DNA from 2 places in the Streptococcus sp. LPB0220 genome. Region 1 is predicted to be linked to the other one. Evidence: predicted binding sites of a transcription regulator. Region 1 holds the regulator's gene; the other holds the start of a gene.

Region 1 (16,676 bases):
ATGCACAATTTGTAAGATAGGGGTTGAGAATTTATGGACATTAGACAGGTAACAGAAACCATTGCCATGATTGAGGAGCAGAACTTCGATGTTCGGACCATCACCATGGGGATCTCGCTTCTAGATTGTATTGATCCGGATATCGAAAAGGCAGCGGAAAAAGTCTACAATAAGATTGTGACAAAGGCCAAAGATTTGGTGGCTGTGGGGGACGAGATTGCGGCAGAACTTGGGATCCCTATCGTCAATAAAAGGGTTTCGGTCACTCCGATTTCCATTATCGGTGCAGCAACCAATGCGACAGACTATGTACCCTTTGCTAAGGCGCTGGATCGTGCAGCGAAGGAAGTTGGGGTTAACTTTATCGGTGGCTTCTCAGCCCTTGTTCAAAAAGGCTACCAAAAAGGGGATGAAATCCTCATTAATTCGATTCCTCGTGCCCTTGCGGAGACAGATTTTGTCTGCTCTTCAGTCAATATTGGATCGACCAAGACGGGGATCAATATGACCGCTGTCCGAGACATGGGCCGTATCATTAAAGAAGCATCCCAAGCAGATCCAATGGGGCCTGGTAAGCTCGTAGTTTTTGCCAATGCAGTAGAAGATAATCCTTTTATGGCGGGTGCCTTCCACGGTGTCGGTGAAGCGGATGTTGTCATCAACGTTGGGGTTTCAGGACCTGGTGTCGTCCAACGGGCGATTGAAAAAGTTCCGGGAGCAAGCTTTGATGTATTGGCTGAAACAGTCAAGAAGACAGCTTTCAAGATTACCCGTGTTGGGCAATTAGTGGGTCAAATGGCTAGTGAACGTCTCGGTGTTGAGTTTGGAATTGTAGACTTGTCTCTCGCGCCAACACCAGCTGTTGGGGATTCGGTTGCCCGTGTCCTTGAAGCCATGGGGCTTGAAGTAGTAGGAACCCATGGAACTACAGCAGCGCTAGCTCTGCTCAATGACCAAGTGAAAAAAGGTGGTATCATGGCTTGTAACCAAGTCGGTGGGTTGTCAGGTGCCTTCATTCCGGTCTCAGAAGATGAAGGGATGATTGCAGCGGTTCAATCGGGTCATATCAACCTGGAAAAATTGGAAGCCATGACGGCTATCTGTTCCGTCGGTCTGGATATGATTGCCATCCCAGCTGATACTCCAGCTACGACCATTGCGGCCATGATCGCAGATGAAGCTGCTATCGGGGTAATCAACCAAAAGACAACAGCGGTTCGCATCATTCCTTATGGCAAGGAAGGCGATATGTTAGAGCTTGGAGGACTTCTTGGGTCTGCTCCGGTAATGAAGGTCAACAAGGCTTCGTCAGCTGATTTCATTGCCCGTGGTGGTCAAATTCCAGCTCCGGTTCATAGCTTTAAAAACTAAGAGAAATCTAGTATAATAGTAGAAAATAGAAAAGTCTGTGATGATGAAACTCCAGACTTTTTTCTTGCAAAAGGAGACAAGATGGCTAAAACAAGATTATTTGTGATTCGTCATGGGAGAACCATGTTTAATACCATTGGCCGTGCTCAAGGCTGGTCCGATACACCCTTGACAGCAGAAGGAGAACGAGGGATTCAAGCTCTAGGAATCGGCTTGCGTGAGTCCGGTTTGGAGTTTACTCGAGCTTATTCCAGTGATTCAGGCCGTGCCATTCAGACAATGGGGATCATTCTTGATGAATTGGGCTTGAAAGACCAGATTCCTTATCGCTTTGACAAACGGATCCGCGAGTGGTGTTTTGGTAGCTTTGATGGGGCCTACGGTGGGGAACTCTTTCACGGTGTCGTGCCGCGCGTGCTGGATGTAGAAGACTATAAGACTTTGACCTTGGAAGACTTGGCCAATGGCATTTGCCAAGTGGACACAGCGAATTGGGCTGAACCTTGGGAAGTTTTGAAAAGCCGAATTCTAGAAGGTTTTGAAGCTATTGCCAAAGAAGTAGAAGAAAATGGTGGAGGCAATGCCTTGGTGGTCAGCCATAGTTGGACCATTCAGACCTTGGTTTGCTTGATCGAAGGAAAACCAAATCTCAATCTGCCTCTTTCAAACGGTAGTGCTACCCTTGTAGAATATGAAGATGGAAAATTGACGGTTAAGGAAGTTGGAGATAGCAGTTACCGTGAGGTCGGTGAAAGCATGCAAGAATCCTAGTCCATAATGAAAGGCTGACCCTTTGGTCATGGCCTTTTCTTTTTCACAAAACTTGTAAGAGCTTTCCTACTTTCTTTTTGCAAAAAATGATATAATGAAAGAGATACATACGGAGGTAATACAATGACAAAAACCAGATTATATATTGCTCATCATGGAAAAACCATGTTTAATACCATTGGGCGGGCACAGGGCTGGTCAGACACTCCGCTGACAGAAGCAGGAGAGCGTGGAATTCGAGAATTAGGACTTGGTCTCAAGGAAGCTGGGCTTTCTTTTGAAGAGGCTGTTTCGAGTGATTCTGGACGCACCATTCAAACTATGGGAATTATTCTTCAAGAACTTGGTCTGACAGGAAAAATCCCTTATCGTTATGACAAACGGATCCGCGAGTGGTGTTTTGGTAGTTTTGACGGTGCTTATGATGGTGATCTCTTTATGGGGGTCTTACCTCGTGTCTTTAAGGTCGATGATTTCCATCAGTTGAGCCTAATGGAGTTAGCAGAAGGAATCGTCGAAGTGGATACCACTGGTTGGGCTGAATCCTGGGGAACCTTGAGTGGCCGGATCCTAGAAGGATTTGAAGCTATCGCAAAAGAGGTCGAAGCAGCTGGCGGTGGTAATGCTATTGTGGTTAGCCATGGCATGACGATTACGACCTTGATTTATCTCATCGATCCAAAAGCGGTCGAAGAATTAGTCTTGGACAACGGAAGCGTAACGGTTTTGTCTTATGAAGATAGCGCCTTTCATATTGAAAAGATTGGGGATCTATCTTATCGTAAGGTTGGAGCAAAACTCCTAGAGGATGGTCATGACGAATAAGTATAGACGCGCACGAAAAAAACGTAAGAAATGGTGGCCTTACCTATTGAGTTTCTTTCTTCTTGTGGTCCTTGGATCGGGAATTGGTGCTTACTTAGCGAAGCCAAGCTTGTTTTCAGGGCTTCAGTTTTGGAAGGCTAAAAAAACAGCTGTAACGACTCCCTCTTCTTCTAAGAAAAAGAAAGAAAAATCAGATTTACCAGCCGTTTCGACAAAAGACTGGCAGTTGATCTTGGTCAATCGTGATAATGTGAAGCCTGAGTTGAACCCACAATTGACAGATGTGGATGCTATCAAAGTGGATAGTCGGATTGTAGAACCAACTCGTCAATTTTTAGAAGCGGCTCGAAAAATTGCCCCAGAAGAAACCTTGATATCAGGCTATCGAAGTGTGGCCGAGCAAACAGAGCTCTATAATGAGCGTGTTGCGCAACTAGAGGCTAGCGGCCTTTCGCACGAAGAAGCTGAAAAGCAGGTGCAGACCCAGGTACAGGTCCCTGGTGCGAGTGAACACCAGACAGGACTTGCCATTGATATGAGTGTCGAAGCTGGCCAAAGTGATGAGTTGGGCATGCAGCTGGCTGCCATCGCACCGCAATATGGCTTTGTGCTTCGCTACCCAGATGGGAAGAGCAACATCACGGGTGTGAATTTTGAGAATTGGCATTTCCGTTATGTTGGCGTAGAAAATGCTCAGTATATGGCCAAGCATCAGCTAGTATTGGAAGAATATATTCAGCTATTGAAAAAAGCTGGCAAATAAGAGGAGATTTACTTCTCTAGGTCTTAAGAATGATTTTTAGCACTCTTGAAAAAAGAGTGCTAATTTTTTGGATTTTTCTCTTGACTTTCTTTTGGATGGGTGTATAATAGAATCATGGTTTAGCACTTGAGTGTTTAGAGTGCTAAAAAATGAAAGAGAGGTGAGGTCATGGTTACAGAACGTCAAAATGAGATTCTCAATCTTGTTGTCGATATCTTTACCAAGACCCACGAACCAGTCGGTTCAAAAGCGCTACAAGATGTCATTCAATCCAGTAGTGCGACCATTCGAAATGACATGGCTGCTCTCGAAAAGCAAGGCTTACTAGAAAAAGCCCACACTTCGAGTGGACGGCTGCCTAGCCGAGCTGGTTTCCAATATTTTGTTCAGAACTCGCTTGATCTAGAGCTGATTGATGAGCAAGATGTCTACCAGGTGGTGAAAGCCTTTGATTTCGAAGCCTTTAAGTTAGACGATATCTTGGATGCTACGGCCAAGTTACTAGCCCAGATGACGGGTTACACCGCAGTGATTCAGGATGTTGAACCGACACGTCAGCGCTTGACTGGTTTTGAAATTGTTCCATTATCCAATCACGATGCCTTAGCAGTTCTGACCTTGGATGAATCAAAGCCTGTCACCGTCCAGTTTGCCATTCCAAAGAATTTCTTAACCAGTGACTTGGAAATCTTCCATCAGCTGGTTCAAGAACGCTTCATTGGAAATACAGTTTTGGATATCCACTACCGCTTGCGGACGGAGATTCCACAGATTGTACAGCGCTATTTCAAGACGACAGACAATGTGCTGGATCTCTTTGATTACGTCTTCTCGCAACTGTTTCAAGAACTGGTCTTTGTAGAAGGAAAGGTTTCATCATTAACCTACGCCGATCTTCAGACCTATCAGTTCTTAGACAATCCCCAACATGTGGCCTTGGAGTTGCGAGGGGGAATGCCAGAAGACCAAATGACCCAGATCCTGGTTGCGGAATCCCAAGAGAAGGCCTTGAAAAATGTGACAGTGATTAGTCACAAGTTCTTAGTTCCTTATCGTGGGATGGCCCTCATGCATGTGATCGGTCCCGTAGAGATGGACTACAGGCGTGTGATAAGCCTGGTCAATGTTATCGGCCGAGTACTGGTCATGAAGTTGACGGATTACTACCGTTACCTCAATAGCAACCATTATGAAGTAAATTAAGACCAAATGAAAGGGGTGTATGCCTTGACAGAAGATATCAAAAAAGAAGACGTGAAAGAAGAGGAAGTTGCCCAAACAACTGAAGAAGTTGTAGAGGAAAGCAACCAACCTTCTGAGTTAGAAGAAGCACAAGCGCGTGCCGAAGAATTTGAAAACAAATACCTTCGTGCTCATGCAGAAATGCAAAATATTCAGCGCCGTGCTAATGAAGAACGTCAACAATTACAAAAATACCGTAGCCAAGATTTGGCAAAAGCGATCTTACCATCACTGGACAACCTCGAACGTGCCCTTGCCGTAGAAGGATTGACAGATGATGTGAAGAAGGGCTTAGAAATGGTCCAAGAAAGTTTGGTACATGCTCTGAAAGAAGAAGGAATTGAAGAAATTCCAGCGGACGGAGCCTTTGACCATAACTACCACATGGCCATCCAAACCTTGCCTGCAGATGACGAACATCCAGCAGACACCATCGCACAAGTCTTCCAAAAAGGCTACAAACTCCATGACCGCATCCTACGCCCAGCCATGGTAGTGGTTTATAACTAGGCAATTCTGACGGTAGCTAAAGCAACTCGTCAGAAAACGGCAATCGCTATGGCGTTTGCCTAGCCTCCTTACTAACTCGTCGTCGAAATAATATCGATTTCGACTCCTCGTGTCGTAACATAATAGAAACCTTGTCCGAAACGACACTAAACTATGAAAGAAAGATAAACAATGGTTCAGCTTTACCAATAGTGAGCGAAGCGAACCAAAGGCGATACTCTTCGCCGTGGCGCTATCTTCGCAAACTTTGAGACATTAGGCTCAAAGTTTAGTCAAAGAGATTGACGAAGTCAAGCTCTGACGGCGTCGCCACTTAAGAAGAGTATCAAAAAGAAAAAAAGAAGATAAAACTTAAGGAGAAAAACATATGTCTAAAATTATCGGTATTGACTTAGGTACAACAAACTCAGCAGTGGCAGTTCTTGAAGGAACTGAATCAAAAATCATCGCAAACCCAGAAGGAAACCGCACGACTCCATCTGTTGTGTCATTCAAAAATGGTGAAATCATCGTTGGTGACGCTGCAAAACGTCAAGCAGTCACAAACCCAGATACAGTGATCTCTATCAAATCTAAGATGGGAACTTCTGAAAAAGTTTCTGCTAACGGCAAAGAATACACTCCACAAGAAATCTCAGCTATGATTCTTCAATACTTGAAAGGTTACGCTGAAGATTATCTTGGTGAAAAAGTAACCAAAGCAGTTATCACAGTTCCAGCTTACTTCAACGATGCTCAACGTCAAGCAACTAAAGACGCTGGTAAAATCGCTGGTCTTGAAGTAGAACGTATTGTCAACGAACCAACTGCAGCAGCCCTTGCTTATGGTTTGGATAAGACTGATAAAGAAGAAAAAATCTTGGTATTCGACCTTGGTGGTGGTACATTCGACGTATCTATCCTTGAATTGGGTGATGGTGTCTTTGACGTATTGGCAACTGCAGGGGATAACAAACTTGGTGGTGACGACTTTGACCAAAAAATCATCGACTACTTGGTTGAAGAATTTAAGAAAGAAAATGGTATCGACTTGTCAACAGACAAGATGGCGCTTCAACGTTTGAAAGACGCAGCTGAAAAAGCGAAGAAAGACCTTTCTGGTGTGACTTCAACTCAAATCAGCTTGCCATTCATCACTGCAGGCGCTGCTGGACCTCTTCACTTGGAAATGACCTTGACTCGTGCGAAATTCGACGATTTGACTCGTGACCTTGTAGAACGTACGAAAACTCCAGTTCGCCAAGCCCTTTCAGATGCAGGTTTGAGCTTGTCAGATATCGACGAAGTCATCCTTGTCGGTGGTTCAACTCGTATTCCTGCCGTTGTAGAAGCTGTTAAAGCTGAAACTGGTAAAGAACCAAACAAATCAGTGAACCCTGACGAAGTAGTTGCCATGGGTGCTGCGATCCAAGGTGGTGTGATCACTGGTGATGTGAAAGACGTTGTCCTTCTTGACGTAACACCATTGTCACTTGGTATCGAAACAATGGGTGGAGTATTTACAAAACTCATCGATCGCAACACTACGATTCCAACATCTAAATCACAAGTCTTCTCAACTGCAGCAGATAACCAACCAGCCGTTGATATCCACGTTCTTCAAGGGGAACGCCCAATGGCAGCAGATAACAAGACTCTTGGACGCTTCCAATTGACTGATATCCCAGCTGCACCTCGTGGTATCCCGCAAATCGAAGTTACATTTGACATCGATAAGAACGGTATCGTATCTGTTAAGGCGAAAGATCTTGGAACTCAAAAAGAACAAACAATTGTTATCCAATCAAACTCAGGTTTGACAGACGAAGAAATCGATCGCATGATGAAAGATGCAGAAGCAAACGCTGAAGCAGATAAGAAACGTAAAGAAGAAGTTGACCTTCGTAACGAAGTAGACCAAGCTATCTTTGCGACTGAAAAGACAATCAAAGAAACTGAAGGCAAAGGCTTTGATGCAGAACGTGACGCAGCTCAAGCAGGACTTGATGATCTTAAGAAAGCTCAAGAATCAGGTAACCTTGAAGAAATGAAAGCAAAACTTGAAGCCTTGAACGAAAAAGCGCAAGCATTGGCTGTTAAACTCTACGAACAAGCTGCAGCAGCGCAACAAGCCCAAGCAGGAGCAGAAGGCGCACAAGCATCAGGAAATGCAGGCGATGATGTCGTAGACGGAGAGTTTACAGAAAAATAAGATGCAAAGCCCGTTAAAACCTCACAGTGAAAATAGGAAATCTGACGCAGAAACTTTAGTTTCTAGAAAGATTTATCTTTTTCACCAAGAGGTTAGGGCGTGCTCAATTCAGCATTACTAGTTTGATTTTTAAAACTTAAACTAGTAAGTATAAGAAGAAATCCAGAGGTTGCAACCCAGCCTCTGTTTTTCGGTAAAATAGAGGATGTTGCCTATGAAAAAAGTACTTTGTATCATTTATCCTAATTTTTCTCTTTATGAGATAACCGCTTTAACAAGTACTTTAGCTCTGTCTTTTGATGTCACGATTGATTATGTCGCTTCAGATCATTCGATGGTGGTCTCTGAGGATGGCTTGCTCTGTCAACCGACCAAAACACTAGATCAAATCTGTATAGAAGAGTATTCTTGTGTGATTTTGCCAGGAATGGTCAATATAGGGCCTGCTCTACAGGATGAGAAATTGATTTCGTTTTTGAGGGACCTTGGTGAGCAAGATATCCTCATTGCAGCCATTTCTTCAGCGCCTCTTTTATTAGCGAAAGCAGGTTTGCTGAACGATACGAAATTTACAGGTGGAATTTGGCAAAACTTCTTTGATTATTTTGAATTTCTTCCACGTGAGAATTTCCAACCGAAAGTGGTTGTGCAAGATAAACAGATCATTACGGCTATCGGTTTTGCCCATCAAGAGTTTGCAAGGAAAGTGATTCTAAGTTTAGGCTTGGCAGAGAATACGGACAACTATTTTAAAGAACGAAACGACTACTCAGAAGAGGATTTGATATTTACTCTATCAGACCAAGAGTTTGATCAAGTGAAGCAAAGTATAGAAAACAGCCTCTAAAGATGTACATGAAAATTATAGAAAGGAACAAAGAGTGTTCGTAACTGAACACGGGTTCCAGAAATTCTTACTCAATATGAAAGAAAGGAACAAAGAGCGTTCGGGGAATTGAACTCGAGCGGAAAGCTTGGAAATTAGATAAACCGCCTAAGAAATCAGGATTTCTTGTCGGTTTCCTAAATTTCAGTCGCTTTCTGTTCGCTCTTAGTATCTTGTATGAACAATACTGAATTTTATGACCGTTTGGGCGTTTCAAAGAATGCATCTCAAGATGAGATCAAGAAAGCCTATCGGAAATTATCTAAAAAATATCACCCAGATATCAACAAGGAGCCTGGTGCTGAGGAAAAGTATAAGGAAGTTCAAGAAGCTTATGAGACTTTGAGTGACGAGCAAAAACGGGCTGCTTATGACCAATATGGTGCTGCGGGTGCCAATGGTGGCTTCGATGGCGGAGCAGGTGGTTTTGGTGGCTTTGATGGTGCTGGTTTTGGTGGCTTTGAAGATATCTTCTCTAGCTTCTTTGGTGGCGGTGCAAGTCGTAATCCAAATGCACCTCGTCAAGGGGATGACCTCCAATACCGCGTCAATCTCAAGTTTGAAGAAGCAATTTTTGGTGCGGAAAAAGAAGTCAAGTACCATCGGGAAGCTAGCTGTCATACCTGTCATGGTTCTGGGGCTAAGCCAGGGACTAGTCCGGTGACCTGTGGACGCTGTCATGGTTCTGGAGTCATCAATGTGGATACGCAAACCCCTCTTGGGATGATGCGACGTCAAGTGACCTGTGATGTCTGTCATGGTCGTGGTCAAGAAATCAAGGATCCATGTACGACTTGTCGTGGAACAGGTCATGAAAAACAAGCTCATAGCGTGAACGTCAAGATTCCTGCCGGAGTTGAAACGGGTCAACAAATCCGCTTAGCTGGTCAAGGAGAAGCTGGCTTTAACGGTGGACCATACGGGGACTTGTATGTTGTTGTCAATGTTGAGCCGAGCGATCGTTTCGAACGAGATGGCTCAACCATCTACTACAAGTTAGACTTGAACTTTGTTCAAGCAGCTCTTGGAGATACGGTCCATGTGCCAACTGTTCACGGAGATGTCGATTTGGTCATTCCTGAAGGAACCCAAACCGGTAAGAAATTCCGCCTCCGTGGAAAAGGGGCTCCAAGCTTGCGTGGTGGTGCTATGGGGGATCAATATGTATCTGTCAATGTCGTCACCCCAACTGGTTTAAATGACAAGCAAAAAGAAGCCCTTCAAGCCTTTGCGGAAGCAAGTGATTTGAAGGTCAACCCAAAGAAAAAAGGGTTCTTTGACAAGGTCAAAGATGCTTTAGATGATTTATAAGAATGAACGAGTTTCCTTTTGAGTAAGGAGCTCGTTTTATTTTGGATCGAATCCAAGAACTTCCTCTCCTAATTAAAGAATAATGAGAACCTTCATTGAATTTATTAAGATATCGTGGTAAATTTAAGAAAACGATTACAAAGACAATTTAGGAGGTCCTGATGAAATCACATCAACCACGTTATGCGATTCGCAAGTATGCAGTAGGAGCTGCTTCGGTGCTCATAGGATTTTTTGCTGGTGCTCAGGTTGTAGCGGCAGATACGCCGAGCGTTACAGACAGTCCTTCAACGACAGTTCCAACTCAGCCAAGCGAAGGTGAGTCAACGATTTCTCTTAATGAGGAAGCTTCTCAGCCAACAGTAGAAAAACCAACGGCTCCTGCCCCAATCGTCGATCAAAGTCAACCGACACTGCCTGATCGTGAACTGCGGGTATCAGATCTTGACCGTTTGATTCGCGAAGAAGCAAGCTCGGTCGCAGCGTCGGATGTGGTAGCTCAACCAGCGACAGCAGCGACGGAAACGCCTGCTAAAGATCCTGACCAAGAAGAAAAATTAGCCAAGAAAAAGATTGTTTCTATCGATGCCGGTCGCAAGTACTTCTCACCAGACCAAATCAAGGAAATCATTGATGAAGCAAGTAAAACGGGCTATACAGACTTGCATCTTCTAGTTGGAAATGACGGCTTGCGCTTTGTGCTGGATGATATGTCTTTGAAAGTGGGAGATACTTCTTATTCTAGCCAAGCCGTGACGGATGCGGTTGAAAAAGGGACCAAAGCTTATTACGATGATCCGAACGGGACAGCCTTGACCCAGGCTCAAATGGATGATATTTTAGCCTACGCCAAATCGAAGAAAGTAGGCGTCATCCCAACCATTAATAGTCCAGGTCACATGGATGCGATTCTGAAGGCCATGGAACAATTGGGCATCGAAAACCCTCACTTTAATTACTTTGGCACTAAAAAATCAGCTCGGACAGTTGATTTGGACAACCAAAAAGCCTTAGACTTTACCAAAGCCTTGGTAGACAAGTATGCAGCTTATTTCAGCGGCAAGGCTGATATTTTCAATATTGGTTTGGATGAATATGCCAACGATGCCACAGATGCCCATGGTTGGCAGGTTCTCCAAGCTAGCAAGCATTGGCCAGGTGAAGGCTATCCAGAAAAAGGCTATGAAAAATTCATCCAATATGCTAATGATCTAGCAGCTATTGTGAAAAAACACAAGATGAAACCAATGGCCTTCAATGATGGAATCTACTACAATGGCGATACTTCCTATGGTACTTTTGACAAGGATATCATTGTCTCCTACTGGACAGGTGGCTGGAACGGCTATGATGTCGCATCTTCAAAACTCTTGTCTGAACTAGGTCATCAGATTCTTAATACCAATGATGCATGGTATTATGTGCTTGGACGGGACAAGGCTGGATCTGGTTGGTACAACCTTGATCAAGGTCTCGAAGGAATTTCCAAGTCAGCGATTGATGTGGTTCAAAAAAATGATGGGGCTAAGGTGCCCTTCATCGGTGGGATGGTAGCTGCCTGGGCAGATACGCCATCTGCAACCTACAAAAAAGACCTTCTCTTTAAGCTCATGCATGCCTTCGCGGACAAGAATGCGGACTACTTTGTAGCAGATCCTGAAGTCGTTGAAAAAGCTCTTTCGGAAGCTCCAACTGATTTGGACCACTATACAAAGGAATCTCTAGTAGCCTTTACGGCAGCTAAAAAAGCTTTAGAAGGGGCAGGAGCAAACACCACTCGAGCAGAGGCCAAAACCTTGATCGACCATCTCAAAGCAGCTCAAGATGCTTTGGTGTATACGGAAAGCTACGCGAAAGAAGTTGCAGCAAAAGAAGTGGCAGAAAAACTTGCTATGAAGAAGGTCATCTCGATCGATGCAGGTCGCAAATACTTCTCGCTGGATCAGTTGAAACGGATCGTAGATAAGGCCAGTGAGCTTGGCTATTCTGACTTGCACCTCCTTGTTGGAAACGATGGCATGCGCTTCGTGCTCGATGACATGACGGTGGAAGCCAATGGCAAAACCTATGCCAGTGATGATGTAAAAAAAGCCATTTTAGAAGGCACCAAGGCCTATTACGATGATCCAAATGGTCAAGCCTTGACTCAAGCAGAAATGGATGAACTCCATGCTTATGCGACTGCTAAAGGAATCGGCTTGATTGCGGCAGTCAATAGTCCTGGCCACATGGATGCTTTGTTGGTTGCCATGGAAAAATTGGGCATTGAAAATTCACAAGCCAGCTTTGATACGGTTTCAAAAACAACCATGGATTTGACCAATGAAGCAGCAGTCAACTTTACCAAAGCCTTAATTGGCAAGTACATGGATTACTTCAAAGACAAGTCTAAGATCTTTAACTACGGAACAGATGAATATGCCAATGATGCTACCAGTGCGCAAGGTTGGTACTACCTCAAGTGGTATGACCTCTATGGTAAGTTTGCGGAGTATTCCAATAGTCTTGCAGCGATGGCGCGTGAAAAAGGCTTGCAGCCAATGGCCTTTAACGATGGATTCTATTATGGAGATGAAGATGATGTTGCTTTTGACAAGGACGTCTTGATTTCATACTGGTCTAAAGGATGGTGGGGCTATAACCTCGCATCACCGCAGTACCTAGCAGACAAGGGCTACAAATTCCTTAACACCAACGGAGACTGGTATTATGTTTTGGGCCACAAAGGTGATCAAAGTTATCCGCTCGAAAAAGCTATCCAAAATACAGAAACTGTTCCATTTGAACAGTTAGCTTCAACCAAGTACCCTGATGTCAAATTACCGACAACCGGAAGTATGTTGGGAATTTGGGCTGATGAGCCGGCCAATGAATACAAGGAAGAAGAAGTCTTCCAGGTTATGGAAGCTTTTGCCAACCATAACAAGGACTATTTCAAGGCAGACTTCACTGCTCTTAGAAAAGCAGTTGCTACGGTGCCAACAGATCTAGCTATTTACACACCAGAATCTCGCGCAGCACTTGCGAAAGTCTTAGATAGCTTGAATTGGAATGTGAGCCGTGCTCATCAAGATCAGGTGGATCAAGAAGTGGCTGCTCTGACCCAAGCCCTTGCGGGGCTCAAGCCAATCACGCAAGTAGGTAGCTTGGCTGAAAATGACGTCAAAGCCCTAGTGGAAGACAAACCAAGTCTTGAAATCGTGGAGAAAGAACTTGATTTTGACCTTGTGGAACGGACCAATCCAGATCTCGCTAAAGGAGAACGCAGAGTGATCCAGGCTGGGGTTAAAGGGCAAGGTCTTGAGTATGTAGAGGTTTCGGCACTTGATCAAAGTCGAAAAGTGATCGCTACAGAAGTTGCAACAGAGCCGGTTGCAGAAATTATTGAAGTCGGTACCAAAGAGGTTGTGACTCCAGCAAGCCCTTCCGTAGAAGCACCAGTGAAGTCAGACGTGCTTGTGAACAAAGGGGTTCCAGATCAGTCAACACCTCAAGTGATCTCGAAGGCTCAACCTGTAGCACCAGAAAATACCCCAACACCAATTCCAGCAGCTGTGGAAAAAGAGGTTCGTTCAGAAGCAGTATCTTCTAACAAGCAACTTCCAGAAACAGGAGTGGAATCTGCACTTGGACTCGCTTTACTAGGAGCGATCTTGGGAGCAACAGGAATGGACTTGAAAAATAAAAAAAGAGAATAAGACCTAGTAGATTTGTAACAGGTCGAAGTTGGGAGAGTGGGACAGAAATCGGTAATTCGTTAGAATTCGATTTCGTCGTCCCACCTCCGCACAGTTGAGTAGGGCTGTAAAAGCTGATGAAATCAGCGTAGTAGAGCCCACTCAACCACTGCGTCTTGCTCGACAATCCAAAAATAATTGAGAGGCTAGGACTTTTGTCCCAGCCTCTTTTTGTACTTGCAAAACTGTACCCGGACAGTTTGAATTTTTCACTCTTGTAACCCCTTCTATATCCTGCTAAAATAAAACCATGACACGATACAAAGCAACCATTTCATATGACGGGACCTTGTTTGCAGGGTTTCAACGCCAACCGCATGCCCGTAGTGTGCAAGAGGAAATCGAGAAGACCTTGACGCGCCTCAATCAAGGAACCCCTGTTACCGTTCATGGAGCGGGGCGAACGGATTCCGGTGTCCATGCTCTTGGCCAGGTGATTCATTTTGATCTCCCCCAAGCGCGGGACGAGGAGAAGCTTCGCTTTGCCCTCGATACCCAAACCCCAGAGGATATTGATTTCATCCGAGTGGAGCAAGTAGAAGATGACTTTCACTCACGCTACAAGAAGCACAGCAAGACCTATGAATTTATCGTGGATTATGGTCGTCCCAAGAACCCCATGATGCGCCACTATGCCACCCACTATCCTTATCCTTTGGATGTGGAAAAGATGCAAGCAGCCATCCAAAAGTTGGAGGGAACCCATGATTTCACCGGTTTCACAGCTTCAGGAACCAGTGTGGAAGACAAGGTTCGTACGATTACAGAGGCTCGCTTGGTCGAGGATGCAGAACATCATCGCCTTGTCTTTACCTTTTCGGGCAATGGTTTTCTCTACAAGCAAATCCGCAATATGGTGGGAACTTTGTTGAAGATTGGAAATGATCGGATGCCGATCGAGCAGATCGATCTAATTTTAGAAAAGAAGGACCGCAATCTAGCAGGTCCTACAGCAGCGCCAAATGGCTTATATTTAAAGGAGATCCGTTATGAGTAATGAATTGATTCTAGCTATTTCAGGAAATGATATTTTTAGTGGGGGAGGTCTTCACGCAGACCTTGCAACTTATACGACTAACAAACAGCATGGTTTTGTAGCGGTGACTTGTTTGACCGCTATGACGGAGCACGGTTTTGAAGTGATTCCGGTGGATCCGACGACCTTTGCTCAACAGCTCAACTCTCTCAAGGATGTTCCTTTTTCTGCTATTAAACTCGGTCTTTTGCCAAATGTTGAAGTGGCAGACTTAGCCTTGGACTATGTCAAAGCCCATGCGGAGATCCCTGTGGTACTAGATCCTGTCTTGGTCTGCAAGGAAAGCCATGATGTAGAAGTTTCAGCTCTTCGAGATGAATTGATTAAGTTCTTCCCTTATGTGACGATCATCACGCCGAACTTGCCAGAAGCTGAGATCTTGACCCAAAGCAAGATTGAATCGCTCGATGATATGAAAGAGGCTGCTCGTAAGCTCCATGAATTAGGAGCAGCGACTGTCGTGGTCAAAGGGGGCAATCGTCTTAACAAGGAAAAAGCCATCGATGTCTTTTATGATGGGACAGACTTCACTGTTATTGAAGAGCCAGTCTTAGAAAAGAACAATACAGGAGCTGGTTGTACCTTTGCGTCTAGCATTTCCAGCCAGTTGGTAAAAGGGAAATCACCGCTTGAAGCTGTTAAAGTCTCTAAAGACTTTGTCTTCCAAGCGATTCAACATTCAGACCAGTATGGAGTAGTACAATATGACCTCTAATCGAACTCAACTCATTGCCCGCCTTTCCATTTTGACAGCCTTGACAGTTGTATTCGGCTACTATACAAAACTTCCAACTCCTACAGGGATCGTCACCCTGCTAGATCTTGGAGTTTATTTCACAGCCTTCTATTTTGGACGCAAGGAAGGTGCTATTGTAGGTGGTGTCGGAGCCTTCTTATTGGATTTGATTTCAGGCTATCCTCAGTGGATGTTCTTTAGCCTCCTCTTTCACGGGGGACAAGGCTATTTCGCTGGCTTCAAGGGCAAAGCTCGTTACCTAGGCTTGCTCCTTGCGACAGTCGTGATGGTAGGCGGTTACGCACTAGCTTCTGCCCTCTTTTTAGGCAATGGTTGGGGTGCTGCTATCTCGGACATTCCGAATAACCTCGCCCAGAATTTTGTTGGAATGGCTTTAGGCTATGTGGTCTATTATGCATTTCAAAAGAAAGGAAGCTAATTCATGGATCTGGAGCAACTGAAGAAGGATACAAAAGAAATCTTGGTAGATGTCTTGGAAAAAAGCCGTCTCCACCAAGGACAGCTCCTAGTCCTCGGGATGTCTTCAAGTGAAGTTGCAGGAGGGCAAATTGGAAAGGCCTCCAACATCGACATTGCTGAAGCTATTGTCCAGACCTTGCTAGATGAGTTGAATCCAAGAGGGATTTATCTGGCGGTACAAGGATGTGAGCATCTCAATCGCGCCTTGGTGGTCGAAAGAGAATTGGCGGACAAGAAGGAGCTAGAAATCGTCAATGTCCTTCCGAGTCTCCATGCAGGAGGGGCCGGACAACTCGCAGCTTTCAAGTATTTTAAGGATCCTGTTGAAGTGGAATTCATCACAGCTCAAGCGGGGTTAGACATTGGAGATACCTCAGTAGGGATGCATGTCAAACACGTGCAAGTTCCAATTCGCCCTATCTTGCGTGAACTAGGTGGAGCCCATGTCACAGCCCTCGCCAGTCGCCCAAAATTGATCGGTGGCGCCCGTGCTCTCTACCTAGATGATCCTATCCGAAAATCATAAATAGAACTAGCTTTTAAGGGCTAGTTTTTTTGGATGAAAAGAGAGGCAAAAACGTTTTAAAACTTGCAATTTCAAAGTTTTGTGGTAAAATTATAAGGAATGACTATATTATTTTAAGGAGAGACAGAATGTCTGTATCATTTGAAAACAAAGAAACTAACCACGGTGTATTGACTTTCACAATCAGCCAAGAGCAAATCAAACCTGCTTTGGACCGTGTGTTTGAGTCAGTTAAGAAAACTTTGAACGTACCTGGATTCCGTAAAGGTCATATTCCACGTCCAATCTTCA
Region 2 (16,676 bases), 150 kb from region 1:
GGGAAACAAAAGACTTCTGGCAGTATGCAGGCCGTTTCACGCGGAAGCAGCTAAGTCAGAGCGAGTTGCCCACCTGCTTAATTGCGCGGGTTCAATACAAATCGTGAAGTTTCGGCACCAATACAGCTTTTTATATTTGCCTCCTTAGCTCAGTTGGTAGAGCAGTAGACTCTTAATCTATGGGTCACAGGTTCGAGCCCTGTAGGGGGCATCTAAATCAACAGGAAAAAGCCTTGATTTATAAGGCTTTTTTGCTTGTCTATAACTGATTTGCCCCATCATTTGCCCCACATTTTTTTATGAGCAATCTTTCCAGACATCTCTGATTATGAAAAACAAAAAAGCTATCCTACCTTTGCAAATTTAGATAAGATAGCAGAATATTTTAATGCAACTCCAACCCAACTATTTGGAACTAGTAAAGAGATTGAGTTAGAAAAGAGTGTTCTTGAATCTAATGAATACTCTGATAAAGTAAGTGAGATTTTAAAAGCTGTCAAATACATCGAAGATTTTCTAGAAACTGATGGACAGTACTTAGAGGATTTACTTTACTTAACAAGAGGCAACCAACTATACACAGAAGATGGAGATGAGTTGTATATTGATCCAACTTCTCAGAAAAGAACACTTCATAACCAATATGAACCTGGTTTTATTGAAGCAAGGGATAAATCTCCACTAGAACTCTTAATTGAAAATAAGGAATTGTTTGATAAATAGAAAAAGCGAGGATAACCTCGCTTCAGATTGAAGTTAAAATCTTTAGAAGACACTTTTATAAGGACTTTGTCTTCAATCTGTGAAAAGGAGTGAAAACTCCTTTTCTTTTTGTAAGTCAGACTGAAACTTCCAAATTGTTTATTTATTTTATTGACATTTTCTATAAAAATAAGTACAATAGTTTTATTAGCAAATTATACTATATAGGGGGTATTGAAATGAAATTTTCTAATCGTTTACTGCTATTCCTTGCAGGAGTTGTTTTTGTCCTTTTAGGACTTTTCCTATTTACAAACCCAGTAGCTAATCTTGTTGCTTACAGCTGGTGGATTTCATTTGGTTTACTGGTTTCTTCTATAGCAGCTATTTTAGGCTATTTCTCTGCACCAAAAGAGCTTCGCTCACCTGTTTATCTTTTCCAAGGATTTGTTAGTCTTCTCTTAGCTCTTTACCTCGTTGCTTATGGCTTTGTGACCCTGCCGGTCGTCATTCCGACCATTGTAGGAATTTGGTTAATTGTAGAAGCCATTATTGCTTTCTTTAAAGGCAATCGTCTAAGATTGATTTTCCCTATTATTGGTAGCAATATCATGTGGGTAGCCTTGCTTGAATTTTTACTAGGTCTAGTGATTCTGTTCAATCCAGTGGCTACAGGTGTCTTTGTCGTTTATGTCATTGCCTTTTCATTTTTAGTTACTGGCTTCACCTACATTATTGAGGCCTTTCGTAAATAGTCTAGTTGCTATTTCTATCGCATTCAAAAAAGCTGGGAAATCATATTCTCAGCTTTTTCGTCTCTTTAATTATCACTTTTTCGCATTCCATTCTACGTAGAAATTTGTTTTTCCATTTTATTCTCCAATTTGATCTCGCACTGACATTTATTTATAACAAAACTATATATCTAGAATAGCATAATCATTAGGTATTATAGGTTTTCAAACAAAATACGAGTCATTCGTTTTTGCCCCGCTTTTGCCCCATTTTTAAATCCTGACATTGAAAATACCTAAAAGTATTTCCCTAAAATCAGCTATATTTCAACATTTTTGTTTATTTTCAATATGAAAAGTTCTTACAAATCCATGCAGGGGGCATCTAAATCAACAGGAAAAAGCCTTGAGTTCCAAGGCTTTTTTGCTTGTCATTTTGTTTTTTATACCAAATTTTGTACCAAAAAGTTTATATTCACAAAATAAACGAGTCTCATCCAAAGACTCGTTATTTATCTCACACTCGTTTTCGTCGAAAAAACCACCTCGAAGGTGGTTCCTTTCTATCAATCGTCCATCACTCCGCCTGTGAGTTGGTACATGAGATAAATGTGCTCCAGGACTTTGACTTTATCCATATGTTCCACATCTTTAAAGCCTCCTAATGCTAGTAAAGGAACAAAACCGAAACATTGGTTATATGACAAGGGACCATGTTTTAACACAGCCTGTCTATATAAATCCAGTTCAAAGTTATCAGTCACATATGAGTTATCTAAATACTGAAGAAAATATTTCAGGCTCTTGATAATAATGTCGCAGTCTTGAAGATTTTATTTTACAATACCAACAAATTCATTCTCTTCCCAAGTAATAATATCTCCAAAGGCTGTTACGAACATCGGAAAAAGAAGTAAGGAACTATTCATAATAATAGCCGTAGCAAATCTTTGCATTTTTGTCTTATCTTTTTTAAGATAGTACTATTAAAAAAAGATAAGGTGAAAATCATGGAAACATATACACTTGCAAATGGGGTTACTATTCCTAAAATTGGTTTTGGAACTTGGCAAATTGCTGAAGGCGAAGAAGCCTATAACAGCGTTAGCTTCGCACTTAAGGCTGGTTACACACATATTGATACCGCACAAATTTACGGTAACGAGGTTTCTGTAGGTAAGGCGATTGCTGATAGTGATTTGGCACGTGAGGATATTTTCCTAACTACCAAACTTTGGAATGATAAGCACGATTACGAGTTGGCTAAGACTTCTATCGATGAGTCTCTCGAAAGACTTGGTGTGGATTATTTGGATCTTTTGCTTATCCATTGGCCTAATCCAAAGGCGCTTCGTGAGAATGATGCTTGGAAGGCTGGCAATGCGGGTGCATGGAAGGCTATGGAAGAAGCTTACAAAGAAGGTAAGGTGCGCGCTATCGGTGTGTCTAACTTTATGCAACATCACCTAGAAGCTCTTATTGAAACAGCTAAAATTGTTCCACATGTCAATCAAATCCTCTTGGCTCCAGGTTGTGACCAAGAAGACTTAGTTGACTATTGCCAAGAGCGCGATATCCTTCTTGAAGCCTATAGTCCACTAGGTACAGGTAGCATTTTTGGAAATGAAGATGTTGAAGCAGTGGCTGAACGTAACGGTAAATCTGTAGCACAAGTTGCTCTGCGTTGGAGCCTTCAAAAAGGTTTCTTGCCACTACCTAAGTCTGTGACACCTAAAAATATAAAAAGTAACTTGGATATCTTCGACTTCGACTTATCAGAGGAAGATATGGCAGTCTTGGATAAGATTCAAGGCATCAAAACTCAGGATGATCCTGACACAGTTAATTTTTAATAGGATTTTAAGCAACTCGTCAGGGTTGCTTTTTAGCGTGTTTCTTTAGATTTGCTATGATGAAACTATCATTTTTTATTTATAGATGGGAGTTACGTAATGGAGTCTCGAAATCTTTTGCCTCAGAATACACGTACTTCATTATCAATCATCAAACACTCTGCCTGTGAGTTGGTACATGAGGTAAATGTGCTCCAAGGTTTTGACAATTCGCGCCACATGAAATTATTTAAGCATATCCTTTTTCTCTCATTACCATTTTCTGTTATAATAAATTGTACTTCTAGAATAGAAAGGACTTAAGATGACAACTCTTATTAAACATAAACGTGTAGAATTTTCAGAACTATTTTATGACCTAGTGTTTGTTTTTGCAATTTCAAAAGTAACTACTTTAATTGACCATCTTCATAACGGTATTTTGACTTGGAATTCTTTCCTTGATTTTTTCATGGCTGTCTTGGTTCTCACCGATTCCTGGATGATTCAAACCGTTTATACCAATCGCTATGGAAAGAACTCTTTATTTAACATGGTAATCATGTTTATCAAAATGGGAATTTTACTCTTTATAGCCAATATGATGGGACCTGATTGGCAACAATATTTTCATTATCTCTGTTGGGCTATTGGTACATTAACCCTTACCTTGTTTTTTCAATATTTGGTTGAGTTTTTTAGAAAATCAACCGATGATGTTAATCGGGAAAGTATCAAAGGTTTTCTATGGATAACAGGGCTAGGAAGTTTAGGAGTCTATTTAGCAGCTCTTCTTCCTCTTCCTATTTACGTTAGAGTCTATATCTTCTTTGCTAGTATTCTGCTAACGTTTATTATGCCAATTATCTTGCTTAGTAAAGATAAGCATTACCAGGTAAATCTCCCCCATTTAATCGAGCGCATCTCCCTTCTTGTCATTATTACGTTTGGAGAGATGATTATGGAGCTAGCTAACTTCTTTACAATCGAGAATTTCTCGATTTATTCGGTTCTTTATTTCATTATTATGCTTTCTCTGTTCTTGTTTTATTTTGGTCAATTCGACCATGCTATTGATGAAAAATCTGATCAAAAGGGACTATTTCTAATTTACAGTCACTATCCTATTTTCATTGGACTTATGATGATGACTGTATCGATTGGCTTTCTTCAGAATCCTGAAGTTAATCGTCTCTTTGCAACCAGCTTCTCTTATATCGGATTTGGCCTCTTTCAAGCTGCTGTCCTAGTAAATGGGCCCTATAACAAACACTATCTTCGCTATTCGAAAAGTTACTACTGTGTCCAAGCGACACTCTATCTGGCTGCCTTGATTCTCTCTTTAATCTTTGCTTCTAATCCTATAATAGTAGTGAGTATAACAACCATTTTAGCTCTAGCTATAGCCACTCATTTTATTTATTTTTATGTGACACAGAATAAAAAATATTCCAAATCTAACTGGGGGTTCTTTTAATGAGTTTATAACATAAAAAAGCTTTGGGAACCAAGGCTTTTTTTCATTAATTTGTTTTTCCATTTTATCCTCCAATTTGATCTCGCACTGACATTTGTTTATAACAAAACTATATATCTAGAATAGCATAAACATTAGGTATTATAGGTTTTCAAACCAAATACGAGTCATTCGTTTTTGCCCCACTTTTGCCCCATTTTTAAATCCTGACATTGAAAACACCTAAAAGTATTTCCCTAAAATCAGCTATATTTCAACATTTTTGTTTATTTTCAATATGAAAAGTTCTTACAAATTCATGTAGGGGGCATTTTTTATGCAAAAAAGCCTTGAAAACCAAGGCTTTTTTGCTTGTCTCAAGAGCGTTTAGCTCATATTTTTATATACTATAATGTAGCGTACGAAGTTAGAACATCCTGCATCGTTGTTATTCCATTTAAAATAAAAAAGCACCTTTGAACCCTAGCAAACATTTGACAGCTCTTCATCGAATCCGCTATGATAAGGGTACTTGAAATTCCAAGTTTTCGTTGCATCTTAAATGTAAGGAGTCCAAAATGAAGATCTATTATTCAAAATATATCGGATATGGCTCTCTGGCTTTTGCCTGTGCGCTCTTTATCCACTTAGCTTTTTTATCGATCCTAGGTTTTGAGGGTTTTCCCAAAGTCAGTTTCGTCACCCTCATTCAGATCCTTTTATTTTTGATTGCGATCTATGCAACCATTGCTGGGATCAAAAGACTGACCAGTCGTCAGATCGCCTTTGAGCTGACTTCTGATGGGATCCATGCTTATCAGGGAGTGATTCTGACAAAAGATATCTTTATCCCCAAGGATGATTTGGTAACTGCAGCCTATAAAGTGACTGACGTCAGTGACCCGGATCACCAAAATAGCAAAAGTTATTTCATCGAGTTTCAACTGAGGGACAATACTGCACTAGAAAATATCTCAAAATCCAATACCATCATTGATACAGAGCAACATACCGTAAAACTCTTCGTCAATCTTTGTAAATTTAAGGAAGAAGATTGGCAAGATCTTTCCAAGTACTTGACGGACGAATACCGAATAACCGTTTTATAGCAAAGAAAAGAGAGTGGGACAGAAATCGGTAATTCGTTAGAATTCGATTTCGTCGTCCCACCTCCGCACAGTTGAGTAGGGCTGTAAAAGCTGATGAAATCAGCGAAGTAGAGCCCACTCAACCACTGCGTCTTGCTCGACAATCCAAAAACAATTGAGAGGCTAGGACTTTTGTCCCAGCCTCTTTTTAACTGCTCCTAGTTCCCCATTTTCCCTTTGGGTACGAGCAGATAGAAAAATAGCAAATTCAATCCAAATACGGCAACAAAGAGCGCCAATTGAGAGACATCGATCGTTTGTTTCTCGGTTAAATCTTGGATCAGCTTTGTATAATAATAGCCTGGGAAAGCCCGTTGTAGCTTGCCAACTATGTCCATAAATCCTCCACTTGCGCCAAGCGTATCAAAGGGAATAATGGTCATAGCGGCCAAAATAATGACAGGAAAGCCAATGATATCAATCGTCTTAGCATCTACCCTGACCCCGAGTACAAAGCCAATCACACTAAAGTAGATCCCCATCAAGGATAAGAGGAAAAATTGTACCAACAGGCTAGTCGTCACCGGAAAGTGAAAACCTAGAACAGCAACTACTAGCACTGCTAAAAAGATCAAGCTGTTCAAAATCAGTTGTACGATGCTTTGATCCCATAAATAGTTCTTGACACTATAGCTTGTAAAGTGGGATTCAAAAGAATAAAACCCGATATCTGAGGCGATTCGCTTACTAAAAGTTGCAAGGCTATTGCCAATGACACCGATAAATACGGCAATACCTAATAAAATACTTGGCGAAACCCCTTTTTGAAGCTGATAAAAGAAGATATACCAGCCTATGGGTAAAATAATGGTGAATAATACAAAGCGCTTATTTCGTAAAACTTGTTTTAATTGAATCTTTTTCATGCTTGTTCCCCTCCTTTATTCATCTCTTCTCGGAAATACTGCTCAATGGTTTGACCAGCCTGGTGAATGTCCTCGACAGACTTTGCGGCAGCAATTCGACCCTCTTTTAAAATCAAGACTTTTGTAAAAAAGGCATCAATTTGGTTAAAATCATGGGTCACCACAACAGATGTAAACTCTTGCTGCTCCAGTAGTTTCCAAAAGTTATCCACTGCTTCCAAATCCATGCCAGTCGTTGGCTCATCTAAAAAAATCAACCTTGGATGATTCAAAATGGTTACCAACAAGGACAAGCGTCTCTTTTGACCACCAGAAAGACTTCCCACCATCTGCTCTTTTGAGCCTCTCAATTCGACCATCTCTAAGAGTCCATTGATATCAGCCTGCTTCAGCTGATTCATCCGGCTTTTTAATTCGACGAATTCAGCAACGGTTAGATCCTCGATGAGTAGATCCCCCTGAGGCATCATCCCAATTTCTCTTTGAAAATCAAGCGAAGTCTTTATCGTCCCCGAATCAGCCTGGAGCTGCCCAGCGATAATGTTGAACAGGGTGCTTTTACCTGCTCCATTATTTCCCAGCAAGGCAATTTTATCTCCTTCTTCTATCGAAAAAGACACCCCCTTTAATACAGCTTTCTCCTTAAATGATTTTGTAATAGATGCCACCTGAAACATACGATCCCTCTTTTCTTATTGATCTTGTGTCCATTATACTTCAAGGGGAAAACCTTGGAAGCTCTCTGTCAGAATCGGTCAAAAAATCGTCGTGAACAGTCAAAAAAGAGGCTGGGACAAAAGTCCTAGCCTCTCAATTGTCTTTGGATTATCGAGCAAGACGCAGTGGTTGAGTGGGCTCTACTACGCTGATTTTATCAGCTTTTACAGCCCTACTCAACTGTGCGGAGGTGGGACGACGAAATCGAATTCTAACGAATTACCGATTTCTGTCCCACTCTCTCTTCCATTATTCCTTCCAAAAGGTCAAGCTCTGAGTAAATCGGTAGTTTGAACTCTTGGTAGACACTGTCGTTTTGGGATATTTTTCCAGTAATTGTTGGATCTTGTACAAGCCAAGACCGCGGCCATCTCCTTTACTTGAGTAGTCCTTTTCAAAAATTCTCGCCAGATCTATTTTTTCAGCTTTTGTACTATTTTCAACGATTAAGATGAGGGAGTTTTCCTCCTGGAGCATAGCAAGAGTCAGCTGTGGGTCGTCTGATTCGATACTCGCTTCAATAGCATTATCACAAAGGATGGATAAGAAGGTGATGAAATCTAAAACTTCGATGAATAAATCACGAACAGGTTCATCGATCTCGACAGAGATCCCAATCCCTTTATTTTGAGCTTCCAACAATTTTGCGGACAGAACACTTTTTACAGCTGGATTTTCGATATGACTGAGTTTGGCAATATCAAACTTACTATCGTAAAATTGTTGGCCACTCTCTCGAAGAACATTCTCATAGACTTCCCTGATCGCATTGAGATCTTCATGCTCAATACTTAACTTGAGACTGGTTAAAATATTCAGGTAATCATGACGAAAGGCACGAATCTCCCCATAGAGCATTTCGACGTGTTGACTATAGGTGGCTAACTCCTGCAGTTGCCTATCTTTTTGCTCTAGAATCTCTTGTTTCAATCGTTCTCTGGACACTGCATTGAAATACAAGAGCATCACAAAAAACAGAATCAAATAAATACTATTTAACTGTTTCCGCAAAGCATCTGCATGCGGAATAATATCCTCAAAAACCACCAGACCTACAACACTGAGCAAATACACAAACATGGAAAGATCCATTGGGAGTAAGAAACGATTAAAATACTGCCGTTGAAACCCTACTTTTAAATCTGTAAAATCTAGTTTTAACAATTTAGTGAGCCCTAAATAGACAGGAAAGACCAGCAATTCAAGTAGAGCATCATACCAGCTGACAGATGCCTCATGAACAAGTACAATCCCTAACATTGGAAAGACATAAAAGGCTAAGAGACGCCCAATGAGACTCTCCATGACAACCGGGTAGAGCCCATAAAAAATGTTCAAAAGGTGTCGTATTTTACGATTTCGATAGAAACTATAGGCAATAAATACTAAGAAATAGCCAAAAAAGCCTACCGGTGGCACAAGGGTAAAGATAATTGCAAAGAAGAAAGGGCACAAAAAGAGCCAGCGCCAAGCGAACTCTTGTCTACTGATATGACGATAGATCAGCATGCTGACGAAGAACTTTAGGTAAGACATTAGAATATCTAACAGCAATTCCTTCTCCCTTCTATTTTTTCAAAGCTTCCAGTAAGCCTCTATACTTGGTCCGTGAGATCAAGCAATTGTCCCCATTTTCAAAAAAAGCTTTCTTGGCTTCCTTATCAATCTTCGTAATATTTTGTGGATTCACCACAAAGGAGCGGTGGCACCGATACAAGCGGGGATCTGCTTTTTCGATATCGGCAATACTAGCGTAAAATTCTAATCGCTCATCCTTGGTGTGTAAAATAACCTTGTGAATGGTTGGAGAAGTTTCAACATACAAAATCTTATTAAAGGGAACTTGTACACGCGCCATCGCACTCTCAAATGTAAAAGCATCTTGCGCAATCGTGGTCCCAGCTTGCTCCAAGGTATAATCGATGGCTGAGCTGATTCTCTCTCTGAACTCTTCCTCACCCAGCGTTTTATCGATAAAATCCAAGGCGGCTACTTTGTACTGAAAGGTAATGGGCATGAATTCAGAGTGAGTGGTGACAAAGACAATGGTCGCATGGGGGTCTTTCTTACGAATCTCTTTTGCAATCTCCAGACCTTTTTTCTCCTCACCTTTAATCTCGATATCTAAAAAGAATAGGTGATGAGCGCCTCTCTCTGTGATAGCATCCAGCAACTGGCTTGATTTCCCAAACACTTCTGGTGCTTTGCATTGCAGGGATTTTTGATGGATGAGATCCTGCAAGACCGATTCGATTCGTGATTGCTGGATCCACTCATCTTCTAACACAAAAATCTTCAACAAAGTCTTCACTCCTTCCCCTCGACGAATATGTTCTATTTTACCATAAATAATAGCTGCTGAGCCACTCTTTCAAAGTAGACTCAAAAGGCATTCTATCTTTTCTCCTTAACAAGAAAAAACTCTCCCGGAGGAATCCGGAAGAGCTTGCGCAAGGGGAATTTGAAAAATATTTTTTAATATGAAAAAGGTCGATAAAATCTACACTATGTTCAAACTCTCATTTTACTAACAGCGATATTACGATCAAGTTTTATTGTCAATAGACATGTATGTGGGAAGTTCTCCCCTTGCAACAATGTAGACCTGTGATCTACTCTTACTAGTATACACTAGAATTATTACAAAATCAGTTAATTTGTATTGCAATTTGTTGGCAAATATTCCTCCGCTTGAAAACACCACAAACGCTTGTTTCCCAAGCATCTACGCAAGTCCTCTTTAATTAGTATTTATCATTTCTGTTACAAAATTTAAAATAAAAATATTATTCCATAACACATGAAAATTCTAAAGAACGATAAAAAGGAAGGAACGATATTTTCCTCCCTTTGAGCTAGTAAGACACTTCGGCAAGGCACCATTGTGCTTGCCGTAGTCTAATGAGGTGCTTCAGCACCCATTAGACTACGTGTCTTACATCATCCCACCCATCATGCTTGGATCCATTCCTGGTCCTGCTGGGGCTGCTGGTTCTGGTTTGTTGGCTACGACTGCTTCGGTTGTCAAAATGAGGCTAGCAACGGAAGCGGCGTTTTGAAGGGCTGAACGGCTAACTTTGACAGGGTCGATGATTCCTGCATCAATCATATTCACCCATTCACCTGTTGCGGCATTGAAACCTGTTCCGACTTCGGCATTTTTCAAGCGATCAATCACAATAGATCCTTCGTAACCGGCATTGTGAGCAATTTGGCGAACAGGTTCTTCCAAGGCGCGAAGAACGATATTGCGTCCGGTCGCTTCATCCCCTTCCAATTCAAGGGCTGCGACTGCAGATATGACATTGACAAGAGCTGTACCACCTCCGGCAACGATCCCTTCTTCAACGGCTGCGCGAGTCGCATTAAGGGCATCTTCGATACGAAGTTTCATTTCTTTCAATTCTGTTTCTGTTGCAGCACCGACCTTGATTACGGCAACACCACCAGACAATTTAGCCAAACGTTCTTGTAATTTTTCACGGTCAAACTCAGAGGTTGTGGTTTCGATTTGTGACTTGATAACAGCCACACGGTTAGCGATCGCTTCTGGGTTACCAGAACCTTCGACAATGACAGTAGTGTCTTTATCGACTGAAACTTTAGCTGCTTGACCAAGGGCTTCAATGGTTGCATCTTTCAATTCCAAACCAAGATCGTCTGTAATGACTGTACCACCTGTCAAGATGGCAATGTCTTCTAGCATGGCTTTGCGGCGATCTCCAAATCCTGGTGCCTTGACAGCTACGACATTAAAGGTACCGCGGATCTTGTTCAAGACAAGTGTTGGAAGAGCTTCGCCATCGACATCATCAGCGATGATCAAGAGTGGACGGTTGCTTTGAAGAATGCTTTCCAACAATGGCAAGATTTCTTGGATATTTGAAATCTTCTTGTCAGTGATCAAAATGTATGGATTTTCAAGGTCTGCCACCATTTTTTCATTATCAGTGACCATGTATTGTGAAAGGTAACCACGGTCAAACTGCATTCCTTCAACGACTTCCAGTTCTGTCTCCATTCCACGAGACTCTTCAATCGTGATAACTCCATCTTTGCCAACTTTTTCCATGGCTTCAGAGATGTACTCACCGACTTTTTCAGAACGAGAAGACACAGCAGCTACTTGAGCAATCGCTTCCTTGCTCGATACTGGGATCGCATTGTTTTTCAAAGCTTCTACTGCTGTTGCAACAGCGGTCTCAATTCCACGGCGGATGCCAATTGGGTTAGCACCTGCAGTGACGTTTTTGATCCCTTCACGGACGATAGCTTGAGTCAAGACCGTTGCGGTCGTTGTACCGTCACCTGCGATATCATTGGTCTTAGAAGCCACTTCTGACACCAATTTGGCACCCATATTTTCAAAATGGTCTTCCAATTCAATTTCTTTTGCGATGGTCACCCCATCATTTGTGATCAAGGGTGAACCAAATGATTTTTCAAGAACCACATTGCGACCTTTAGGTCCCAATGTAACTTTCACTGTATCTGCTAAGACATCGACACCACGGACCATTGCAGAACGTGCATCAGATGAAAATTTAATATCTTTTGCCATTTCTCTTACCTCTTTCTTCTCTTACTCTACAATTGCAAGAATGTTTGCTGTTCCAACGATGGTGTAGGTTTCTTCCCCATCTTTCACTTCAATTCCTGCATGGCTTTCAACCAAAACGTGGTCTCCTGCTTTTACAGCTGGAGCAATGAGTTCACCACTTAGGGTACGCACACCTTCACCAACAGCCACTACTTCTGCTGTTTTTGTATCAGCCTTGCTCGCACCTGCGAGGACAAAACCTCCAACAGTCTGTTCTTTTTCTTCTACTTTTAAGACCACACGGTCTCCTAATGGTTTTAACATTTTCATTCCTCCATACGTGTTTTTAGCACTCTCTATACGTAAGTGCTAACTTATGTTTCTATTGTATCACTTGGTCAGAAATAGTCAAGAAAAAAACACCTCAAAAATAAATGAGATGTTTCTAAAATATCAATTTAAAATTGTCAATTTTTGATTGAAATCATCGATCACTTTTTGAAGATTGATCCGCCCGCGGTAGATGCCATATCCAAAAACAATCATGCCTAAAATTCCAACCAAGGCTAGTAAAATCCCGAGGATCAAGAGTGGGAGGAAACTTTTGTGAAAGAGATAGATCAATACCACACCAATACTGGCAATGATAAAGAGTAAGCTGAACCAACGACCAAGGTTTTCAAGCATGTGGCGTTGGTACTTGATTTCTGTTTCATATCCATTGACAAGTTCTTGTTTTGTAACCATGGGATTCCTCCTGATAAAAATTGAGAATGAAGTGCAAGTAAAGGAGGTCAATTCACTTCATTCTCAAAAACTCCTACTAGCAAATTCGTTTTTCTTTTCCTTAGTATTTAAGATGTGGATCAAAGATACCAAGGGCAACACCGATCAAAGCCACTACAACGAGAAGTAACATAACTTTGTTTGGTGAAATTTTTTTCTTAGACATCAACCACCAGCAAAGAGTGATGAAGGCCGCTGTCAAGAGACCTGGATAAACACCATCGATCTTTTCTTGGATGTTCAAGAAGACTTTTCCTTCAGCGTTCTTGAATTGAAGGGCTGTTGTAACAGATACCCAAGTAGCTGCTACGGCACCGATAACCATACCACCGACAACGCTGATCGCTTTACGAAGAGCTTGTCCTTTTGGTCCTACAAGGAATTCAACGGCTTTATCCCCTAATTGGTAACCTTTGAAGAAGGCAAAGCGCATACCAAAGTAGACTAAGAGGTTCCATACGACGATGTAGAAGAGAGCACCAGCGACGTTACCACCTTTAGAAAGACCAAGGGCAATCCCCAAGAGAACTGGGATCAAGGTACCAACAACCAATGAGTCACCAATACCAGCGATTGGTCCCATCAAACCGGCACGCATACCGTTGATGGTTTCGCCATCTACTGCATCTCCGTTTGCACGCGCTTCTTCCAAACCAGCTGTGATCCCTACAACAAGAGATCCAAGTTGTGGTTCAGTGTTGAAGAAGGCTGTATAGGTTTGCATAGCATCCTTTTGTTCTTCTTTTGTGTCATACATTTCTTCTACGATTGGAAGCATAGAAGTCAAGTACCCGAAGGTTTGCATATGTTCTTGAGAGAAACAAGTCAAATGACCATAATACCAATGATGGAATGCTTTTGCTAATGTTTTCTTTGAAATTTTCTTTCTATCAGCCATTTTAAATATCCTCCTCATCATCGTCTAGATCCACCGCTCCGGCTGGAGCAGCTTTCATCGATTTGATCACTTCAAGTTCATAGTAGATTACTGCAAAGATTAATGAAACAACGGCACTGGATACCAAGTTCAATCCGAGAGATTTCGCCAAGGTAAATCCAACAAAGAATGGAATGAAGTCAGTTGCTTCTGTAACAATTTGTTTCAACAAGATGGCAATACCGACACATGGGAGAAGAGCACCGACTGTAAAGAGGGCTTTCATCCAGTAACCATCCATAGGAAGGTATTGTTTCATCAAATCAACCATGTTTTCACCGTATTTGGTGATAATCATTGTTGGAAGGAAAGAGAAGAGGAAGTGAGAGATCCAAGGGTAAACCCAGTCAACTGCGTAGAGTTTTTTGAAGTTCCCTTCTTCAACGGCTTTCCAACCAATGTGTTGCCAAACCAAGTTCATAGTAGCGGTACCGTAGAAAAGAACTGTACCGATTGTCCCAACGGCTGCACCGATTGGAGCTGCAGCTGCGGCGATTCCAGCTTCATCTGTGATGTTATTGGCATGCACAAACAAGATAGCAAGAGGAACACCGATGTAAGAGATGGCACGCACATCGGCAGATACGGTACCACCAGGTGTTACCAAGGCGATATAAACGACTTGAAGGGCAACCCCGACCATAATACCAGTTGTCACATCTCCAAGAATTAAACCTGAAATCAACCCACCGATCAAAGGACGACCGAGTGTATAGTTCCCGATACTGGAACCTCCCATACCAGGCATTGAAGACAAGCTGGCGAAAATACCAAGCAAGATTGCTTGAATCCATGAAATTGTCATAACAAACGCTCCTTTTGTTTGTAAATTTATTTACCTAACAGATAGGACTGTTAGTTTTAAAAACCAAATTTTGATTTGAAATCATCCCAATAACCGATGGAAACATCTGGCAACAATTGGAATTTCACCTTGTAGCCTGCTGCTTGAATAGCTTGGAAGGCTTCTGCTTCTTCCTGAGTGATGGATTGGTTATTTCCCAATTTCACAGCTCCAGGACGATCATTGGCAGGGCCTACGATGATTTCTTTAACATCACCTGGGACAAACCCTTGGTCGACCAAAATTTCCTTCATATCGATTGGATTTTTGGTGATCAAGAAGTAACGACTATCTGATTCTGTTACTTTTGCTGATTTTTCTTTAAAGGCTTCCTTTGTCCATACAAAGGTTTTCTTGTCTGATGCACCTTTGTAAGCTTGGATCAAAACCTTGTTTGATGCTGCTGCATCGTTTACGGCAATCAAACCATCACATGGTTTTTCCTTTGCCCAGCGTGTGACTGTCTGACCGTGAATCATGCGGTCATCAATCCGTACAAATGTTACTACCATAAGGTACCTCCCTATTAAATATCGTCATCATCTTCTTCAGCACCAGTGGCTGAAACTTCAAAAGGCTGTAGTGCAGATCGTGCTTCTGATAAGATGGTGGCTGACAAATCGTCTCCATCCAACACATCCTTCATCACAACTGCCGTCAAGGCCATGGTGAGGTTCATCCCACCAAGAATCAAGGCTCCATCGAGCTTTCCAGCTTCTTCTAGAACCGTGGCTGCAGTGGTTAATGGACTACCACCTACGATATCTGCCAAGACCAAAACAGAATCATCAGCTGTCAATCCTGAAATGCTCTCTCTGAAATCAACTGCGAAGTCATCGACCGATTTTCCTTCTTTGAGTCCAACCGCGATGACCTGATCCATCTTATCACCAGCAAACATGGCTAGTGATGTTTTTAGACCTTCTGCCAGTCCACCATGACTGACCAAAATGAGGTATTTCATTTTGCTACGCCTCCTTTATTTGACTCTATTGTAGACTATTTGAAAGCGCTTTTACATTGTCAAATGTCACATTCCCAATATGACATTTAGCAATAAAAAAATGACATCTGTCACTTGACAAAATGCCATCTTATTTTACTCTAAACTCCTACCTGTAGACTACTTTCAATCTCCCTCTGAATTTGAGGCAAGCGGTTCTCAACATCTTGATCGCGCAAGGCATTGCCAATCAAGTAGTCTAGCTTTTCTAGCACCTCTTTTGAGACATTTTTAGGACTACTTTCAACAGCTTGTTCCATGATGCGGTTCAAGGTCTGATTGGTCAGGGAATCCGTTCCAAAATCATCCACCTGCAGAAGGTCTTTACTAGAGCGACTCTTGACTACCTGTGGCATGACAGAGATCCCTTGGGATTGGGCAAAGAGGGTTTGTTGAATTTCTGGATCCTCTGTCAAAACTTGCATCAACTCCCAAGCTAACTTGGAATGAGAACTTCGGGCTGACATAGCAAAAGAAGTCGTCGTGACCAAGGTTGCCTTGGTCGTTTTTGACTTAGCCGGCATCGGGATACAGGTCCAGGTGAAGTTTGAATATTTAGAAACGTGGTAGGGATAAGGTTTATAGGTCCGATATTGGGCCAAGGTCATGGGATAGAAGGCGACTTTCCCCTGGTCAAAATCTTTAGAGCTCACCTTGTAATTTTTATTTAGATCTTCCAATTTTTGAAGAAAAGTCAAAGACTCTTTGACTTTTGGAGCTGTCAGCTTGAGCATGCCTCCTTGGAAGAGATGACCTCCATTTGCCGCCAAGGCTTCTTTCCAGGTGTATTCTGTGCTCCCAAATTGGTCCAATTGCCCATCTCCATTGGTATCTTTGGTTAGTTTCTTGCAAATCGTATAGAACTCTTCAAGGGTCCAACCTTCTTTAGGAACCGCGATGCCTTCTTTATCCAAGAGATCTTTATTGACACACATCAAAATCGGATTACTTTCATAAGGTAAGGCATAGGTTTGCCCCTGATAGACACCTGATTCAAAGGCAACGGGGTAAAAGGCAGCTTGATCTTTTCGATCCATATAGCCGTTTAACTTTTCTAATACGCCACGCGCCGCTAATAAGGAAAGATCTTGCTCAGAGACCATAAACACAT

What was found. Region 1 encodes HrcA, which represses chaperone genes, less so after heat shock. Its sites were predicted from a motif close to TTAGCACTCNNNNNNNNNGAGTGCTAA; they were not measured.
Region 2: the regulator HrcA is predicted to act here: its motif matches at 12,342-12,368, upstream of groES (co-chaperone GroES).

What each region holds. Positions count from the first base shown of each region.
Region 1 covers NZ_CP044230.1:380,271-396,946, forward strand. Annotated here, with positions in the region: gene LPB220_RS02055 (ACT domain-containing protein) at 1-15, shown strand, start outside; gene LPB220_RS02060 (PFL family protein) at 34-1,371, shown strand; gene LPB220_RS02065 (histidine phosphatase family protein) at 1,453-2,142, shown strand; gene LPB220_RS02070 (histidine phosphatase family protein) at 2,266-2,967, shown strand; gene LPB220_RS02075 (M15 family metallopeptidase) at 2,957-3,730, shown strand; gene hrcA (heat-inducible transcriptional repressor HrcA) at 3,899-4,933, shown strand; gene grpE (nucleotide exchange factor GrpE) at 4,958-5,482, shown strand; gene dnaK (molecular chaperone DnaK) at 5,850-7,673, shown strand; gene LPB220_RS02095 (DJ-1/PfpI family protein) at 7,888-8,520, shown strand; gene dnaJ (molecular chaperone DnaJ) at 8,737-9,870, shown strand; gene LPB220_RS02110 (family 20 glycosylhydrolase) at 10,032-13,568, shown strand; gene truA (tRNA pseudouridine(38-40) synthase TruA) at 13,858-14,604, shown strand; gene LPB220_RS02125 (bifunctional hydroxymethylpyrimidine kinase/phosphomethylpyrimidine kinase) at 14,597-15,358, shown strand; gene LPB220_RS02130 (ECF transporter S component) at 15,348-15,818, shown strand; gene LPB220_RS02135 (TIGR01440 family protein) at 15,822-16,385, shown strand; gene tig (trigger factor) at 16,514-16,676, shown strand, end outside.
Region 2 covers NZ_CP044230.1:228,864-245,539, reverse strand. Annotated here, with positions in the region: RNA gene ssrS (6S RNA) at 1-133, shown strand, start outside; tRNA gene LPB220_RS01435 (tRNA-Lys) at 139-211, shown strand; gene LPB220_RS01430 (helix-turn-helix domain-containing protein) at 307-723, shown strand; gene LPB220_RS01425 (HdeD family acid-resistance protein) at 942-1,457, shown strand; partial or broken gene LPB220_RS01415 (T6SS immunity protein Tdi1 domain-containing protein) at 2,003-2,344, opposite strand; gene LPB220_RS01410 (aldo/keto reductase) at 2,447-3,289, shown strand; gene LPB220_RS01405 (low temperature requirement protein A) at 3,594-4,745, shown strand; gene LPB220_RS01400 (hypothetical protein) at 5,303-5,833, shown strand; gene LPB220_RS01390 (ABC transporter) at 6,031-6,738, opposite strand; gene LPB220_RS01385 (ABC transporter ATP-binding protein) at 6,735-7,415, opposite strand; gene LPB220_RS01375 (sensor histidine kinase) at 7,705-9,009, opposite strand; gene LPB220_RS01370 (response regulator transcription factor) at 9,023-9,757, opposite strand; gene groL (chaperonin GroEL) at 10,391-12,016, opposite strand; gene groES (co-chaperone GroES) at 12,038-12,319, opposite strand; gene LPB220_RS01355 (hypothetical protein) at 12,449-12,742, opposite strand; gene LPB220_RS01350 (PTS system mannose/fructose/sorbose family transporter subunit IID) at 12,843-13,697, opposite strand; gene LPB220_RS01345 (PTS mannose/fructose/sorbose/N-acetylgalactosamine transporter subunit IIC) at 13,681-14,523, opposite strand; gene LPB220_RS01340 (PTS system mannose/fructose/N-acetylgalactosamine-transporter subunit IIB) at 14,580-15,074, opposite strand; gene LPB220_RS01335 (PTS sugar transporter subunit IIA) at 15,089-15,526, opposite strand; gene LPB220_RS01330 (ABC transporter substrate-binding protein) at 15,667-16,676, opposite strand, start outside.